Regions from separate parts of the Desemzia sp. C1 genome, predicted to be linked through region 1. Evidence: riboswitches for the same ligand, from Rfam matches in the RefSeq annotation. Region 1 holds a riboswitch; each other region holds the start of a gene.

Region 1 (4,869 bases):
TTTTTCGGTATCCAGACGACAAAAACGATCCGTCAAACTTTCACTAGGAGTAGAATATACACTGAAGTGATAGCCGTATTCGTCACCCCATTGATCAGCAGCATTTTTCAATTGTTTAACGATCTCCAGAGTAAATTCTTTTGCTTCAAGGTTCGCTTCCCAATCATTCCCGTAAAAAGAAGCTGCAACTTCATATAATCCGATATAACCGAGTGAAACAGTTGCTCGTTTGTGAGCAAATAAAGACGCTACAGATTCTCCGGGAGCGAGCCGCTGTCCAAATGCTCCATGTTGGTAAAGGATCGGCGCATTTTCAGGAAGAGCCTCTTCTACCCGCTTAGCTTTATAAACGAGTGCTTCTTTGGCTACAGCCAATCGAGAACGGAAAATGGTCCAAAAAAGAGAGAAGTCTCCATTTGCTTCTAAAGCCATTCGAGGCAAGTTCAGTGTCACTACGCCCAAATTCATACGGCCAGCTGTAATGTCTTGTCCTTGTTCATTCTTCCATCCTTGTAAGAATGATCGGCAACCCATAGGCGCTTTGAAGCTTCCAGTCAACTCCACAATTTTGTCGTAACTCAAAACATCCGGATACATTCGTTGAGTAGAACATTCTATGGCTAACTGTTTGATATCATAATTAGGGTCGCTCGGGCTTAAGTTCAATCCGCGTTTTAACGTAAAGATCAGTTTTGGGAAAATGGCTGTCCGCTTTTCTTTCCCTAAGCCTTGGATTCGAATCTGGAGAATAGCTTTTTGGATTTCTCTTTCAAACAAATTCGTTCCTAAACCAAAACCAATACTAGTAAAAGGTGTTTGACCTTGGGAAGTATAAAGCGTATTGATTTCATATTCTAAACTTTGCATCGCGTCATAAATGTCTTTTTGAGTTCGTTCTGTTACGTAAGCTTGTTTCTTTTCAGGATCTGAGATCCATTTTTCAGCTTCTGATTGATGCTTTTGATGATTGAGTTGTGCATAGGGAGCCAACACTTCATCGATCCGGTCAAAGCTGCAGCCGCCGTATTGACTGGAAGCCACATTTGCAATGATCTGAGCCGTTTGGGCAGCTGCTGTTTGGATAGAACGAGGACTTTCTACTTCAGCATTCCCTATTTTGAACCCTTGAGCGAACATATTCTCAAAGTCGATCAAGCAGCAGTTGCTTAAAGGAGAGTAGGGTGTGTAATCCAAATCATGATAATGGATGTCGCCTTTTTCGTGGGCATTGGCAACCGATTTAGGCAATAAACGTATACCAATCGTTTTTGCCACTATTCCGGCGGTCAAATCGCGCTGGGTGTTGAATACATTGCTGTCTTTATTGGCGTTTTCGTTGACTACTGTCTTATCTTTTGCCAACAATTTAGTAATCATATAATCGATATCTCGGTTTTGATGGCGGGAACGTTGCTTACTCGATTGGAATTCTTGGTAGTGTTCTAAAGTTGCTTGATACCCTTTTAATGATAGAACTTTTTTCACAAGACTATCTAAATAAAGTGTTGAAACAACTTCCTCTTCTTCAAAATAAAGAGAATTTTCTATTTCATTAAGCAAATCGAGAGCATTAAAATCGGATAACTCTGTAGTGTCCGCCAAACGGGCAGCTTTTAAAAGCGAACGTTTCAATTTAGAAGATTGATACGGTTCTAAATGACCGTCATTTTTTTGGACAGTTAAAGGGTTATGTAAGACTGCATTTTTTTGATGTGGTGACATATGACTTCCTGCTTTCTATATGATCTATTCTTTATTTTACCGCTAAAAAAATAAATAACAACTAAAAAAACACCATATGTATAACTTTTTTAATTACTTAAATACTACATGTTGTGTTTTAGTAAGTATCTGTTGGTTGCCACATTCCGCTCCACAGGAATGAGTTGATTTCTAAAAAACCGTGTGTTAGGGTTAAGAAAATTAAACAGAATAGTCGATATAAGATAGAGGTCGCGGTTGTAAAGAGTAGCTTGTCGAAAGGTGCAGTCGCCGAAATGCTAGAAAGCATTGGGATCATATTAAATAAGTATGGTACTGTCAACTTTGAGATGCCCATCTCAAATGCGAAGAACTGCTTATATTGAGGGCAGAAGGAGAAAATCATGGGTGCCTTTTGCTCATGATTTTTTGTTTATTTTCATGAACAATTATTCAATAAGGGATTTGGAAAGGGGAAACACGATGGCGATCAAAATTGGTATTGTAGGGTATGGTAATTTAGGAAAAGGGGTAGAGACGGAGTTGGCCTTGAACCCGGATATGGAACTAACAGGTGTCTTCACACGAAGAGATCCTGCACAAGTGCCGAGTAATGCAGCAGTTTATCAGTTGGACGAAATCACTGATTTTAAAGATAAGATCGATGTCTTGATTCTATGTGGAGGATCGAAGTCGGATATTCCTGTCCAAGCTCCTGTACTGCAACAGAATTTCCACACAGTAAACAGCTACGACAATCATGCTGAAATACCGGCTCACTTTGACAGTATCAATGAAACAGCACTAACCAATCAGACAGTAGGAGTGATTGCGACTGGATGGGATCCTGGTTTGTTTTCATTGAATCGATTGGTAGCGGAATCTGTATTGCCCAAAGGAGAAACATATACGTTCTGGGGCAAAGGGGTCAGCCAAGGGCACAGTGACGCTATCAGACGAGTAGCGGGTGTTAAATTAGGGGTACAATATACTCTTCCTAATGACGATTTGATCACGGAAATCAAAGAAGGGAAAGAAGTTTCTTACACAAAAACCTCTTCTCATAAACGAGTGTGCTATATTGTGCCTGAAGAAGGTGCAGATAAAGAAGGCATCACAAAAGACATCCAAACGATGAAAGATTATTTTGCAGAATACGAATCAGAAGTTCATTTTATAAATGAAGCAGAGTTCTACCAGCAGCATACAGGGATGCCGCATGGCGGACGTGTGATTCGTCGAGGGTATACTGATGAAGCGAATATGGCTGTTTATGAATTCAGCTTAGATTTGGACAGCAATCCTCAATTCACTGCAGCTGCAGCTATTGCTTATGCTCGAGCAGCCTATCGTTTAGCACAAGAAAAACAATACGGCGCCAAAACGGTTTTTGATATCGCACCAGCGTATCTTTCTCCAAAATCAGGAGCAGAGTTGCGGAAAGAACTGCTTTAAGGAGGGCTTAAATGACGTTGCTGTATGAAATCTTCTACTGATTATTAAGAAAAAATAAAATCAGAGGAGAAAACAACATGACAATTATCTTTAAAGAAAACCAACATCTGCCGGAAAAAGCTGTTCATGCTTTATACGATTCAGTGGGGTGGTCCGCTTATACGAAAGACATGGAAAAACTGTTAAGAGGCATCCGAAATTCTTTTATAATCACTGCGTATAAAGAACAGGAATTGATTGGATTAGTTAGGTATATTACTGATAAAGAGACGATTTTATTTGTACAAGATCTATTGGTGAAACCCGATTTTCAACACCAAGGAATTGGCGGCGAGCTGCTTGATCGAGTACTCAACAAGTATCCTAAGGTCAATCAAAATCTGCTGTTAACGGATCGAACAGAAAGTACTATTTCTTTCTACAAACGCCAAGGATTTAAAATGGCAGAGGATCTAGAAGCAGCCGCTTTCGTGAAAGACCGAAGATACGATGGAATGTGAGCGTTAGTTACAGTAGTTAAAAAGCAATCTCTTGTAGTGACCAAAGAGATTGCTTTTTTTCATTTCATCAACCATTTATATTTGTTGGTATGGAGTAAACTCCATAGTTTATAATACTAGTTAGTATGAATGTTTAGGAGGTTGAAAGATGAACATTAAAAGTGCAGCAAAGATGTTTGAGTTATCGATAGATACGTTAAGGTATTATGAAAGAGTCGGTGTCATTCCGCCTGTCAAAAGGGATAAAAATGGGTATCGGAATTATACGACAATGGATTTGAATTGGATTTTTTTAGCAAAAAGTTTACGTAAAGCAGGGTTATCTATCGAATCGATGATTGAATTTGCAACATTAGCTCAATCTACCGAAGACGTTTCAAAAGCGCAGAAAGAAATTCTTTCTAATCAACTCCAACAGATAGAAGCTCGTATTGTTGAGATGGAACAGGCACGGGATTTGCTGATCCATAAGATTGCTACTTATGATGAGCATGTAGCGCAATTTCAAGCTGGTTCTGTAGAAGAGAAAGACATCGAACAGTTATGGGAAATGGCTCATGTTAAAGAAATGGAATAAAAATAGAAATGAAGAGAAGAAAGTACTTGCTATGGAGTACACTCTATAGTTTACAGTAGAAATAGATGGTATCTACATTTAAATGTAAGCGAAATCAATTTTAGTAAAGAAAGGAAAGTGCTGTATGCAAACAATAAAATTAAACAATGGAGTAAAGGTTCCTATTTTAGGATTCGGAACTTTTCAAATCACAGATCCGCAAGAAGCAGAAGAGTCAGTTATAAATGCCATAAAAGCAGGATATCGACATATCGATACAGCTCAAAGCTATTTGAATGAAGAAGCTGTTGGGAGAGGAATCAAAAAATCGGGTGTTTCAAGAGAAGAGTTGTTCATTACTACAAAAATTTGGATCAGTAATACGACTTATGATGGTGTATTGGAGTCATTCAAACGTTCTTTAGACAGATTGAATTTGGAGTATGTTGATTTACTGCTTTTGCACCAACCATATAATGACACATATGGTGCTTGGCGAGCAATGGAAAAGTTACAGGAAGAGGGTAAAATTCGGGCTATTGGAGTCAGTAATTTTTCAGTTGCTAAAGCTGTCGACTTATCCCAATTCAATAAAACAACTCCCGCAGTAAATCAGATTGAAATCAATCCTTATCATCAGCAAAGTGAAACGCTCGA
Region 2 (4,869 bases), 1.5 Mb from region 1:
TTCAAAAGCTTGAAGAGCATATTCGTCATAAGCCGTAGCAAAGATGATAATAGGTGGATGTTCTAAGCGACTTAACTTGTCTGCCAACGTTAACCCGCTTTCTTCCGTCAAATGGATATCCAAAAAAATCAATTCTATTGGACCTTCAATCAAACGACCTACCGCTTCTTCAATAGTCTCGGCTTCTTTAATAGACGTGATTTCAGGACACTGTCTTAATAGATAGGTCAATTCGTTTCTAGCTAATGGTTCGTCATCTACGATCAATGTATGCATGTTTTCCCTCCTCCAATTCTCTTCGTTGAATTCTGCACGATACAGTGGTTCCTTTGTGTGTTGACTGAAACTGCAGTTTTGCCGATTCTCCAAAAAGTCCGATCAAGCGTTTATTTAGATTTTCCAATGCAGATCCGGAACCTTTTTCAGAAGGAATGATCTCTTTGCCCAGTTTATCAACTAGTGCAGGATCGATTCCTACCCCATTATCACTTACACTGATTTGGATTGTTTCTTCTTCTCCATGAACATCTACCCAAACGTGATTGCCTGTTTTACGGTGTTTAAACGCGTGTCTAAAAGCGTTCTCGACCAACACTTGAATCAAGAAAGGCGGTAACAAGGTTTGTTCCAGTTCTTTGTCGTAGTCGATCGTTAATTTATACCGCCCTGGGAAGCGAGCTTCCTCTAATGTTTGAAAAGCTTCTACTTGCTGCAGTTCTTTGGTTAAAGGAATCATATTGGTTCTTGCCCCGGTTAAATTGGATCGGAAAAAATTGCTCAACTGAATCAGGAGTGTTCGAGCTTTTTCGCTATCTATACGGATCAAGGCTGAGATCGTATTGATTGAATTGAAGAAAAAATGCGGATTGACTTGAGACTGCAAAGATTTTATCTCCGCATCTTGTAAGAGTTTGCTTTGTTCTTCTATTTCACCCAATTCGATTTGTTGAGAAAAGATATTGCCTAGTCCTTCTGCTAACTGTCGTTCCACAAAAGTTAGTTTTGACGGATCCGTAAAATACAATTTTAACGTGCCGACTGTTTTATTTTTTGACTGCAAAGGAATCACAATAGCCGCTGCTAAAGGACAGTCAGAACGATTGCAGCCGATTTCCTGGCGCGAATGCGCTTCTCTTAGTTTGCCCGAACTCAACACTTGCTTAGACAGATCCGTGATGATCTCGGTAGATGGAATATGGTGATCACTGGCTGCTCCGACATGAGCTAAAATTCGATCTTGATTGGTGATACTGACAGCGTCTACTTTCATCCATTCTTTAATGGTTTTTGCAGCTTTTTCACACGATTCTTCGTTTAACCCAGAACGGAAATAAGGCAGTGTCTGATTCGTTAATTGCAACACATCGTGCGTTTGGACAGCTTTTGTCTGTTCTTCCTGCTTTAAAGTCGTGTCGATAATGGATAAGAAAACTGCTGTACCAATACTGTTGGTCAATAACATCGGCAAGGCGATAAAACGAACCAGCTCCCACGACTCGGCGAATGAACTGCCTAATAGTAAGATACACAGCATTTGAACCAACTCCATCAAAAAGCCGATTTTTATCCCGTCAACGGCAGATGGATAGTTTCCTTTTTTAACAAAGCGTCCACCGAAATGGCCTGAAAACAATCCGATCAATAAGGATGAAATAACGTAAATATGCACGTTTCCTCCTCCTTGGAAGTAGCGGACTACTGCAGATATCAGTCCTACAATCGTCCCAACGAGTGGGCCCCCGATCAATCCGGAGACACCGATCGTCAATACCCGTGTGTTCGCAAGAGCCGAGTCTGCAGATAATTGAGTGACAAATTGGTTCATGATCAGTTGATCTTTGTTGATCTCGACTCCTGTGTAATTTGAGATCAATGCAAACACACCAAAAACCATGATTAATTTGATTTTAACAGACAAATCTTTTCGGTTGGCTAAAGCTGTTTTGAAGTAAGAAATATTGATCAACAGGTAAGCTAATAAGATAATCAAACCGCTTCTTTCAAGCAGTAGGATAAATAATGACAGCATAAGCACTCCTCCAGTAAAGTAGACAAAAACTATTTTCTACTCTTAGTCTACACCATTTCTGAAAAAAATAATGGTATTTTTATGCATCAATTTATTAAAATCGGGGGAAAACGAAGGCTTTTATTAGAAACCTTTCCAAAAGATTGCAATCTTTTTAAGGATGATGTATAGTTTGTAACTGTTGATGAACTGAATATTATTCAATGTGATGTAGAGGTCGCGGTAATTAAGAGTAAGAGTATCTGAAAGGAATTATCGCCGAAGTGCTAATGTACTGGGGCTGCGCTGAATAAGCGTAGCACTGCCTAAGCAAATTGCCCAAATTTGCTATAGGAGCGCTCTTCATGTTGTGGGCAGAAGGTATAGTCTAGTATAAATAAAGCTATGGGCCCTTTTGCTCATAGCTTTTTTGTGTATTTTTTTTACTTTTTCTGCTGCCTCTTCAAAAGCATTTTAATGAATAGTATTGATTTCGATAAAATACTAGGAGGACTTATTATTATGTTGCAACAAAAAAAATCACGAATTCCACATACATTCGTGACACTACTTTCTTTTACGATCGTTATGGCGATCATGACATATGTTTTACCGGCCGGTCAATTTGAACGTGCTGAAGTTGACGGACGGACAGTGGTTATTCCTGATTCTTACACTATCGTTGAATCGAACCCACAAGGATTTTTTGATGTATTAAAATCCGTTCCAAAAGGAATGACGGAGACAGCTGACATCATTTTCTTCTTATTCATCGTAGGAGGAGCATTCCAATTGATCACAGATTCAGGTATGATCAGCTCTGGAATCAACTTATTGGTTAAAAGACTGCAAGGAAAAGAAAAATGGGTCATTCCGATTTTACTATTAGTCTTTGGTGTGTTGGGCTCTACAATGGGGCTTTCAGAAGAAACGATTGTATTTATCCCAATCGGTGTAGCCTTAGCATTGGCTCTAGGTTATGACGCCTTAGTCGGTGTATCGATTATTTCTTTAGGAGCAGCCATCGGATTTTTCGCCGGATTCATGAATCCTTTCTCTGTAGGAGTTGCTCAAGAAATTGCTGAATTGCCGTTGTTTTCTGGAGTCGGCTTTAGAATTATTATTCTTCTTTCTCTATGGGTAGCTACATCTGTATTCTTGATGCGTTACGCAGAGAAAGTAAAGAAAAATCCAGAAACAAGCTTGTTGTATGACTGCAAAGCAGGTACCCATGTGACTGCTGGAGGAATCGATTTTGAAAATCTTCCTGCTTTCACTAAAAGACATTTAGCTACATTGATTGTATTTATTGGCGGTTTTGCCATTATTGGTTACGGTGTATTCCAATACGGCTGGTTTATTGTCGAGATTGGTTCAGTTTTCCTTGGAATGGGTATTTTAACTGGATTGATTTCAAGAATGTCTCCAAGCGACATCGCAGAATCATTTGTCGTTGGAGCGAAAGAAATGGTCTTCGCTGGATTAGTTGTAGGGATCGCTCGTTCAATCTTAGTGGTTATGGAAGATGGATTGATCATTGACACATTGATCAACTATTTGTCTCATTTGATCAGTTCTCTACCGGATTCATTAGCAGTCGTTGGAATGTACATCACTCAAATCGTGATCAACTTCTTTATTCCGTCTGGAAGCGGACAAGCAGCAGCTACTATGCCAGTAATGATTCCATTAGCGGATACATTGGGTATTACACGTCAAACTGCTGTTTTAGCGTTCCAATTCGGTGATGGTTTTATGGATTCGATTATCCCAACTTCTGGTGTATTGATGGCTCAATTATCCATCGCTAAAGTATCTTATGATGTTTGGTTGAAATTCATTGGTAAATTGATGTTGATTTGGTTGGTTATGGGAATGATTTTCTTATTGATCGCGAACTACATTCAATACGGACCGTTCTAATTAAACGCAAATAAAAAGAGTGAGGCCTTTGAGCCTCACTCTTTTTTACTGTCAAACAACTTATTTTCTTTGATCAAATGAATAAGCCGTTCGGTCAGTGAAGCTGTAAAGCCCCACAAATAATGATCACTTAAATTGTAAAAAGGAATCGTGCTTTTAGGTTTTCCGAAATTGTATTGTTTTCCATTTGGAATGCGGTCATAAGGAAAATCAGGCGGGTACTTCATCATTCCTAAGACCGTATAATGATCCGGTTCATTGTCTATAAAGTATTGAATCGGCACCGTATAGATTTCTTCTACTTCTTCATTCCAAATAATATCCAGCAAGTCTACCCCTTTGATTTCGGCTAATACTGAATGAATGACACGGTTGTTCTGAACGATGTAATCCATTGCTCCTAAGACATGAATTGATTCGATTGGGATCTGCAGCTCTTCAACAGTTTCACGAATCGCTGCTTCTTTAACTGTCTCATTCGGCTCAACTCTGCCGCCAGGAAAAGATGTGTCTCCTGGTTGGGAGATATGTTGGCTGCGCACCTCATACAACAAGTGCGGAATACCATCTACTTCAATGATAGGGATGAGTACGGCGTATTCTTTGGTTACGTGTAACGGTTTTGGCTGGTATTGAGCGAAAAACGTTTCTATGTTGTCTATCAAATCATTCTTCTTTCCTTTCAGCAGATTTCTTTGAACTCTTTAAGGGATACCGCACAAAAGGACGATACATTAAGCGACCATTTACGCGTACGCTTTCAAATAAAGTCAAATACTCTAATTGGACGGGGATTGGATGCTCTAATGATGGGTTGAAAGAAATTTTGGCGCTTTCTTTCCATCCAATGTTTCGTCCTAGAGTGATGTGAGGTGTGTAAGGCTGTTTTTCAATAATAAACGATTTCTTTCTCATTACAGTATGCAGCCGTTCATACA
Region 3 (4,869 bases), 490 kb from region 1:
TTTAAACACATTATGCCTAACTTATTGGGTATTATTATTATTCAAGTTATGTTCTCAATTCCGTCCGCTATTTTCTTTGAAGCTTTCTTAAGCTTTATCGGTATCGGTATTCCTGCTCCTGAAGCTTCATTAGGTACATTGATCAATGATGGATACAAAACATTCCGTTTCTTACCTCACTTGATGTGGTACCCTTCTGCTGTTATGAGTATCATTATGATCAGTTTCAACTTATTAGCAGATGGTTTACGAGATTCGTTTGATCCAAAACTGAGAGATTAGGAGGAAGCCTCATGGAAAATATATTAGAAGTAAAAGATCTGCACATTTCATTTGATACGTATGCAGGACAAGTCCACGCCATTCGCGGAGTAAATTTTGATTTGAAGCCTGGCGAAACACTAGCCATCGTTGGTGAATCCGGATCCGGAAAATCGGTTACCAGTCGAAGCATTATGCGCTTGTTAGCTAACAATGCTAATGTTGACAGTGGTGAAATTCTCTTCAAAGGTGAAGACCTTGTCAAAAAATCTGAAAAAGAAATGCAAAAAATTCGTGGTTCAGAGATTGCTATGATCTTCCAAGATCCAATGACTTCTTTGAATCCTACTCAAAAAATTGGTAAACAAATTGCTGAGCCTATTTTGAAACATCAAAACGTATCTAAAGACGAAGCTTACAAAAAAGCGGAAGAATTATTGCGTTTGGTTGGTATTCCAAACCCTGAAAAAAGAATGAAGCAATACCCTCATCAATTTTCAGGTGGCCAACGTCAACGTATCGTTATTGCGATTGCATTAGGTTGCAACCCTGATATTTTGATTGCTGATGAACCAACTACTGCTCTTGATGTAACCATTCAAGCTCAAATCTTAGAATTAATGAAAGAATTGCAACAAAAAATCAAAACGTCTATCATCTTTATCACTCATGATTTAGGTGTTGTAGCAAACGTTGCAGACCGTGTAGCTGTTATGTACGCTGGTAAATTTGTGGAAGTGGGAACGGTTGACGAGATTTTCTACAATCCACAACACCCTTACACTTGGGGACTATTAAGTTCTATGCCTACTTTAGAAACAAGTGGTTATTTGTACGCTATTCCTGGAACACCTCCAGACTTGTTGAATCCTCCTAAGGGTGATGCATTTGCTCCTCGTAGCGAGTATGCGTTGAAAGTAGATACAATGTACGAACCGCCTTTATTCAAATTATCTGACACTCATTTTGCAGCAACTTGGTTATTACATCCGGATGCTCCAAAAGTTACTCCTCCAGCTGGTATCGTAGCCCGTCAAAACGGCTTCCGTGCTAAGCAAGTGGACCTTGCTCCGTCAAGCGACCTGACAAAACTGAGCGGTCAAGATGTTGAGATCGATCAAGAACAAGGCAATCTTTCAGTTGATGAAATCACAACTGAACGTGATTCGAGAGGAGAAGTAAATGAGCCAAGATACTAATCGTAAAAAACTTTTAGAAGTAAAAAACTTAAAACAGTACTTTAACGTTGGTTCTAAAAATGAAGTCAAAGCCATTGACGATGTTTCTTTCGATATTTATGAAGGTGAAACTTTCGGGCTTGTAGGGGAATCTGGTTGTGGGAAAACGACAACTGGACGTACGATCATTCGTTTGTACGACCCAACTGACGGTGAAATTTACTTTGATGGTACTAAAGTTCATTCTTTACACGGAAGAAAAGATCAATTAGACTTTCGTAAAAACATGCAAATGATTTTCCAAGACCCTTATGCTTCTTTGAATCCTCGTATGAAAGTAAGAGATATCATTGCTGAAGGAATTGAGATTCATAAATTAGCCAACAGCGAAGAAGAAGTTACTGCTCGTGTAGAAGAATTGCTGGAATTAGTTGGATTAAACAAAGACCACTCTTCTCGTTACCCGCATGAATTTTCAGGTGGACAACGTCAACGTATCGGAATCGCTCGTGCTTTAGCAGTGGATCCTAAAATGATCATTGCGGATGAGCCGATTTCTGCTCTTGATGTGTCTATCCAAGCGCAAGTAGTCAACTTGTTGATGGAATTGCAGAAAAAACAAAAATTAACGTTCTTGTTTATTGCACATGACTTGTCTATGGTGAAATACATTAGTGACCGTATCGGTGTAATGTACTTTGGTAAAATCGTTGAATTAGCACCTGCTGATGACGTATACAACAAACCATTGCATCCATATACAGAAAGTCTGCTTTCAGCTATTCCATTGCCTGATCCAGATTACGAACGCAATCGTACTCGCTTTGCTTACACTCCTCGTCCTTCAAATGGCGAAGAAGAAAAGCTGAGAGAAATCGCACCAGGACATTTTGTGTACTGTCGTGAATCAGATGTACCAGGTCTTCAAGAAAAATTAGCTAAATACTAATTATTCTATCCCCTGCTATTCGGCAGGGGATTTTTTGTTTTCTTTAATTTCTAACAAAATTTCTTCCGACTTATAGGGGAATTATAGACAGCCATGGGACCACCTCGAGCCAAAGATCATGTCCTAAGGCTACAAGCACTCCCATGTTTCTCCTGAAATTTTTAGACGTATGTTTCTCATGAATTTAGAATTAAAAATAAATGTATTTAGTCAACTCTTTTCAGTTCTAGTATTTGCATAAAAACCAGATTGTATACTATTTGATGTTAATAAGTTACGATCGATTCGTGAAGCTGTGACATACTGTCTTCGCCACTTCCTTGTTGGCTTTGAACGGTGAATTTTTGTCGCATTTAAAGAGTTTATTGAATTCCTTAAAACTAAAATAGTTTTTATAAAGACGCGTAAATAAACAGTCTCGTCTTTACTTAATAACTACAAGATGGAAAATTTTACAATAAAAAATTGACAACTGCATAGTTTTCTTCTAAAATCTTATAAAGATCACCAATTAAATACGAGTATCCTTAATATTTTGATAGAGGTCGCGAGGTTCATTAATCCTGCTGAGTGAGGCAACACTGTGAAGCAGAGCTAGGGGACATCGCCGAAACAAAATGATTCTTGCTTGAACATTTTGTTGGGTTGCAAATGAACAATTTGTAAACTGTCTCAGCTATTGCTGAGTTGCGCTATGCTTGTAAAAGGTTTGCCGACGTAAAGTCTTCAGCCATTTTCCAATCATGGACGATGGCTTTTTTTGTACCTTTTTTTCTATCATTTGTTCAGACCTCGTGAAAGGAATGAGTCATTTGAAAAAAAATATTTTACTTTTACTACTAAGTGTCATTTGCTTTGTCTCTTTAGCACAACCTCTAACGGTGAAAGCACAAGAACAAAGTCCAGATAATGAATTTCGGGTTGGTTTAGAAGCCAGTTATGCACCTTTTAATTGGACACAGACATCTCCAGATAACGGTGCTATTCCTATTTTTGGAGAGGAAGGGTCTGCTTATGCTGGTGGATATGACGTTCAGATCGCGAAAAAAATCGCAGACGGATTAGGCAAAGAATTAGTCATTGTCAAAGTCCAATGGGATGGCCTGGTTCCTGCGTTGCAGTCTGGAACGATTGATGCCGTTATTGCCGGAATGTCTCCAACTGAAGAACGCCGTGAGCAAATCGACTTTACCGATGCCTATTATGAGTCAGATTTAGTGGTAGTCACTCGAAAAGACAGTCCATTTGCCGATGCACGCAACCTGTCTGATCTTTCTAACGCAAAAATCACTGCCCAACAGAGTACGTTTCATTACACTGTTATTGATCAAATACCCGATGTACAAAAAGAACAAGCCATGAAAGATTTTTCGGCCATGCGTACTTCCCTTGCTTCAGGTGTCATTGACGGTTACGTTAGCGAACGTCCTGAAGGGATAACAGCTACTGGTGCTAATCCAGACTTAACCATGGTGGAATTTGATGAGGGAGAAGGATTCCAAACCAATCCCGAAGACGTGCAAGTGGCTATTGGAATGCGTCAAGGAGATCCAGATCTTGAACGAATCAATGAAATCATCGCAACCATTTCCGAAGATGAACGTACAGAATTAATGGACACTGCCATTAAAGAGCAACCTGCTGCAGTAGAAGAAGTACCTGATGGCGAAACTGCAGAATCTGATTCAGATGAAGGGTTGCTTAGTGATTTTAGAAACATTTTAGATGAATATGGTATCCTCTTTCTTCGTGGAACAGGTCTGACTCTTTTTATCGCTGTATTTTCAACTATTGTTGGGTTGCTGATTGGATTGCTCATTGGTATTTTCCGTTCACTGCCCTCTGCTGAAAATCCATTTAGCCGTTTCCTCCAAAAAATTGTTCATGGACTTTTGACTATCTATATTGAAGTCTTTCGTGGAACTCCCATGATCGTGCAAGCAATGGTCATTTATTATGGAACGGCATTAGCCTTTGGTGTCTCTATGAACCGGACAGTTGCAGCGTTGTTGATTGTGTCGATCAATACTGGAGCGTATATGTCTGAAATCGTCAGAGGGGGTATCTTCGCTGTTGACAAAGGTCAAACTGAAGCTGCTCAAGCCATTGGAATGACACATGGCCAAACAATGATCAAGGTTGTCCTTCCCCAAGTAATGCGGAATATCCTGCCGGCAACGGGTAATGAGATCATTATCAATATTAAAGACACGGCTGTTCTGAGTGTTATTAGTGTTGCTGACTTGTTCTTCCAAGGAACAACCGCTGCGGGTACTAACTACCAATACTTCCAGACCTTTACGATCGTTGGTGTTATCTATCTTGTCTTAACAATTTCAGCAACTCAGCTCTTGCGTCTGGTCGAACGAAAAATTGATGGTCCAAGTGAATATGCCATGCTTGATGAATTAAATCCTGAGGAATAAGGAGGTCTTCTCGTGTCAGCAACTATCGAAATTAATCATTTAAAAAAGAATTTTG
Region 4 (4,869 bases), 520 kb from region 1:
TCGTCCTAAAACAAAACACCGTTCCCGGTAATCATCTAAATAGTTGTTGTGGTCTAAGTTTTGATACATGATATCTAGCTGATTGATGATTTCCGCCGCAAATTGATTACGCGTCACTTTACTGGTTTCTTCGTGAGTATAAATGGAACCAATGATCGACTGGAATTCTTCAGGAATCATAGAAGCTGCTTTTACATTCAGCCCAATTCCTACAATGATGGAATCAATCGTTCCTGTTTCAAAGTTGATGACGCCTTCTGTTAAAATACCGCAGATTTTACGACCCTCTAAAAAGATGTCATTGACCCATTTGATAACGGGCTTTTTGTCGGTCAGTTTTTCAATGGCTTTACAGACAGCAACTGCTGCTGCAGTCGTTACAGAACCAGCATTTGCTTGTTGTTTATTTGGATAAATCAAGCTCATATACAGGCCTGTTTGAGTAGGGGAGTAAAATTGCCGACCCAATCGTCCTCGGCCGTTCGTTTGCTCTTCTGCTAATAGGACTCCTTTTCCAACAAACCGTTCAGTGACTAATTTTTTTGCCTCATCATTTGTCGATCCAACTTGTTTATGTACTTCTAAAACGTCTGGTTTGTCAGTCAATTGGGAATATAAAAATGATTTAGACAACACATCTGGTTCATGAGCCAACAAGTACCCCTTATTGGTTGTGGCCTCGATTTGATACCCTTCTGTCTGCAACGTTTTGATTGCTTTCCAAATAGAAGTTCTTGAGATAGCTAATTTGTCAGCTAATTCCTGACCTGAAATGACTTCACCTTTGTGCTCGATCAAATACATTAATACCTTTTCTTTTGTCGTCATGTTGACACTCCTTGCATTCATTTACTGATTCTAGTTTACTTTTCAGAGAATGAATGTCAACCATTTTTTCACCAAGGGTAACAATGATGAAACAAACAAACAGTACAAGTTTCCATTAGAATAGTACTTGTACTGTTTTATCTAGTTTGACTGTTTTTATTTTTGAGTAACTGGTTCTTCTATGGGTTTACCAATAAAGTAAACAACTCCGATGGTTACTAGGATGGAAATAGGTAAAATAATCCAAATCGGCATACCTAAACCTGCTGGAAGGAAGCCGAATAGAACGGATATGGTTCCTACCGTAAGCGCATAAGGCGTTTGTGTTTGCACATGATCAATATGGTTTACACTAGCTCCCATAGAAGACAAGATTGTTGTATCTGAGATCGGTGAACAATGATCGCCAAATATTGCTCCTGTCAAAACAGCCCCAGCTGAAAGGACAATAAACTGCGGATCTCCAGATAAGCCAGCTGCTAATGGAATAGCTAACGGCATCAAGATCCCCATCGTTCCATAAGAGGTTCCTGTTGCAAAGGAAATGACTGAGCCTGAGATAAAAATAACCGATGGCAATAGGAACGCCGGCATCGTATCAGACAATGAAGAGACTAGAAATTGGGCAGTACCTAAATCAGTGATCGAAGCACTTAGAGACCACGCCATCAATAAGATCGCTCCTGTAACTACTAGAGACTTCATACCGCCAATCCAAGTATCAACGGCTTCTCCCCAAGTAAAGGCTTTTTGATGTACCCCCATCACCATGGCCACTATACTAGCAAATAAGGCTGCTTGGAATAAAACCACACTGGCATCAGAAGCACCGAACGCTTCTTGAATCCCTGTAAAAGAAAATGGACTGTTTTTCAGGTCCGCAATCAATGCTGCATCTTCGCCAGACATAATAGTGTTGTATCCATTAAAGTAAAAACCGATCAAAGAAGTGACGATCAGCGTACCAACAGGCACTATCGCATTCCAAATACTTAATTTGACCCCTTTAGCAGGTTTCATTTCATCCAACTCACTGGACATTGCATGAGGATCAATTTCTTCTTCATTCGTTGCATCGTATTTTCTAGCTCTTCTCTCGGCTTTCAACATTGGGCCAAATTCTCTTAAAAACAATGCTGTACAGACCACAAACAACAGCATTAGAATATTGTAAAAGCGATAAGGGATCGTTTCTAAGAAAATACTATACGCATTTACGTTTTGTCCGATAGCTTCGTAGCCATCTTGAATCAACCCTACTTCGTAACCTACCCATGTTGAAATCAATGCGATACCTGCTACAGGGGCTGCAGTAGCATCAACAACGAAAGCCAATTTTTCACGAGAAATTTTCTTTTCATCTGTTACCGGTCGCATAACGGGTCCAACGATTAAGGCATTAGCATAATCATCAAAAAAGAGCAGCAGCCCTAATATCCAAGATATCACTTGAGCACTGATAGGACCTTTAGCTTTATTTGCTAAAGCATTTGCTACAGCTTTTGTCCCGCCCATTTTAGTCATTAAGGCAATCAGTCCTCCGATGACTAAAACTTGTAAAATAATCCCTGCATTGTATCGATCTGCAAGTGACGTTAAACTGTACTCCACAATGCTTAAAAATGACTGCACGATTGCGCTGAAAATCGAACCATCCACAGAATGCAAAACGAAAGCCCCTGCAAAGATTCCTAAAAATAATGAAATCAGAACGTTTTTGGTTATAAATGCTAATAGTATGGACACTACTGGAGGAACTAATGAAAACCACCCAAATTGGATTGCACCATCTGCACCTGTTGTAAAATCAGTCGCTAAAGTTATTGCCACAAAAGCAATGACGACTATCCCGATCAAAATATTTTTCTTCAACCTTTAAACTCCCCTTCTTTTAGACACAAAAAAATGCCTTGAGTTCTATTCAACTCGAGGCATTATGTTATCTCTAATAGACGTCATGTATCCGTTCGTTAATAGTCCTCCACAAATTTTTGCAAAAATTTATGACAGTGATAAACATTTTCTGCTTACCCCCAGCAAACAACAATTGGCATCGCTGTTAACTTCGGCAATTCATCCTTTCAAGTCATTTCATCGTGCCACCTCTACGACTTTACGAACTAGTTGCAATCAAGTTGCCTAGACAGCGTTATTTTTCTAACGATTTACTTTCTTTTTTAATGTAAAAAAACCTATAATACAAACTGCCAGAGAACTCAATGCATCGACAATCAAATCTTCCATCGTATCTGCTAAAGCGTCACGTCCAACCAGCACTTCTCTATCAGCTGTAATAAATTTTTGCATATTCGTCCCTAAAAGACCATCAGCTAAAAATTCATATATTTCCCATAACGTTCCGGCTGCCAGCGCAAAACAAAAAGCAAATAAAGTGACAAAAATTGGGCTTAACTGCATATTCACTTTTTCGGAATCATTGAAGAAACTGACCAAAACAAAACCTAATGCACCCAGCATAGCTCCACTAAACATGTGAAGAATCAGATCCCAGCTTGGAATGCGGTAATAAAAATCTCTCACTTCTCCCAAATAAATAGCACAAAACAAAAACACAAAATAAAGCATTTCCATCACATCTGGAATATCCACTAAAAACTTTTTCTCAATAACAGACGGAATAAACATCACGATAACACCTACTAAACATTGCAATAATGTCAGTACGTAATCGCTCTTTACTTTTTCAAATCCGTTATCTGGCACACCTGAAGGGGCCGTAAACAACATATACACAGCATAGATAACAGATATACCAAGCAAAACTAACACGATTTGACCTACTCTATCTTTCCATTTAGCTGTATGATCTTCCTTTTTATGATCCACTCTGTTAACTCCTCCAAAATAATTTCTAAAATCTTATTTTAGCACATGTATCCTTTTCTACCCTATTCCTGTGATCATTCTAATTCTGACTTCCAATTCTGAAAAAACAGCAATTTGAAAGAATTATTGCTATCTACTCGAGATTTCCGTACAATTGTTTTATGTATTTTACCATAAATAAAGGAGATCGATGATGAGTTATATATGGATGATTTTAAAAGGAATGTTAATGGGAATAGCAAATATTATTCCAGGTGTTAGTGGAGGGACTATGGCGGTCTCATTAGGTATTTATGATGATTTGATTTATTCGATTACGCATTTGGCTAAAAATTGGAAAAAAAGCATGAGGGTGTTGCTGCCTTTAGGTATAGGTCTGGTTTTAGGTATTATTGGGTTTTCTTATTTGATTGAAGTGTTGCTCAGCCAGTACACTTTACCGACAGCACTAGCTTTTATTGGGTTGATTTTGGGTGGGATCCCGATTTTGACAAAATCCTTTTTGCTTGCTTTACGTCAAGATAAAAAGAACATTTCTTTCTCCCACATTGCGTTATTTCTTGTGTTTTTTGCTCTCGTTGTCGGCCTTGCATTAGTTCAAGCAGAAGGAAATACGATGTCAACGATCACTCTGTCTTTTGGATCTATTATTAAAATGTTCTTTGTCGGAGTCGTTGCTTCGGCTACGATGGTCGTGCCAGGAGTTAGCGGGTCGCTTGTACTGATGGTTCTTGGTTATTATTACGGTATTCTAAATTCAGTCACTGGATTTTTTAGCGCCTTGACTTCTATGAATATAGAACAACTATTGCATTACACAGGAATTTTATTCCCATTTGGCATAGGCGTTTTAGCTGGGATCTTTCTTATCAGCAAATTGATTGAATACTTGTTTAAAAACCAACCTGCTTTAACATATAGCGGGATTTTGGGATTAGTTTTAGCTTCGCCTTTTGCTATTTTGTATAATACAAATGCATTAGCTGATCTCCAAAGCTCGAACGCTGTCCTCTTTTTAATTCTTGGATTGTTATTTGCAGGACTGTGCTTCTTGTTAACCTATTACTTAGGAAAAACAGAAGACCCAGCTTAATTACTTTAAAACATGAACTGGTGTTGTTTCCCAGTTCATGTTTTTTTTGACAGCTTTTTCATTCAGAAAATGCTAAACTGTAGAAAAGAAACTAAATAAGG

What was found. A riboswitch is a leader RNA that binds a small molecule or an ion and turns the genes downstream of it on or off. The one in region 1 is predicted to bind lysine.
Region 2: another riboswitch for lysine. It lies ahead of LMF32_RS11035 (TIGR00366 family protein); the one in region 1 lies ahead of LMF32_RS03605 (diaminopimelate dehydrogenase).
Region 3: another riboswitch for lysine. It lies ahead of LMF32_RS05965 (ABC transporter permease subunit); the one in region 1 lies ahead of LMF32_RS03605 (diaminopimelate dehydrogenase).
Region 4: another riboswitch for lysine. It lies ahead of LMF32_RS06055 (Na+/H+ antiporter NhaC family protein); the one in region 1 lies ahead of LMF32_RS03605 (diaminopimelate dehydrogenase).

Annotation. Positions count from the first base shown of each region.
Region 1 is NZ_JAJIZP010000003.1:644,950-649,818, reverse strand. Features, by position in the region: gene nrdD (anaerobic ribonucleoside-triphosphate reductase) at 1-1,722, opposite strand, end outside; lysine riboswitch at 1,940-2,085, shown strand; gene LMF32_RS03605 (diaminopimelate dehydrogenase) at 2,185-3,156, shown strand; gene LMF32_RS03600 (GNAT family N-acetyltransferase) at 3,234-3,656, shown strand; gene LMF32_RS03595 (MerR family transcriptional regulator) at 3,805-4,233, shown strand; gene LMF32_RS03590 (aldo/keto reductase) at 4,358-4,869, shown strand, end outside.
Region 2 is NZ_JAJIZP010000003.1:2,183,851-2,188,719, reverse strand. Features, by position in the region: gene LMF32_RS11045 (LytTR family transcriptional regulator DNA-binding domain-containing protein) at 1-276, opposite strand, end outside; gene LMF32_RS11040 (sensor histidine kinase) at 254-2,029, opposite strand; lysine riboswitch at 2,233-2,380, shown strand; gene LMF32_RS11035 (TIGR00366 family protein) at 2,531-3,931, shown strand; gene LMF32_RS11030 (CoA pyrophosphatase) at 3,967-4,596, opposite strand; gene thpR (RNA 2',3'-cyclic phosphodiesterase) at 4,598-4,869, opposite strand, start outside.
Region 3 is NZ_JAJIZP010000003.1:1,138,583-1,143,451, reverse strand. Features, by position in the region: gene opp3C (oligopeptide ABC transporter permease) at 1-282, shown strand, start outside; gene LMF32_RS05975 (ABC transporter ATP-binding protein) at 294-1,460, shown strand; gene LMF32_RS05970 (ATP-binding cassette domain-containing protein) at 1,444-2,388, shown strand; lysine riboswitch at 2,920-3,091, shown strand; gene LMF32_RS05965 (ABC transporter permease subunit) at 3,237-4,814, shown strand; gene LMF32_RS05960 (amino acid ABC transporter ATP-binding protein) at 4,827-4,869, shown strand, end outside.
Region 4 is NZ_JAJIZP010000003.1:1,160,829-1,165,697, reverse strand. Features, by position in the region: gene LMF32_RS06060 (biotin--[acetyl-CoA-carboxylase] ligase) at 1-828, opposite strand, end outside; gene LMF32_RS06055 (Na+/H+ antiporter NhaC family protein) at 985-2,700, opposite strand; lysine riboswitch at 2,795-2,966, opposite strand; gene LMF32_RS06050 (hypothetical protein) at 2,986-3,675, opposite strand; gene LMF32_RS06045 (DUF368 domain-containing protein) at 3,869-4,768, shown strand.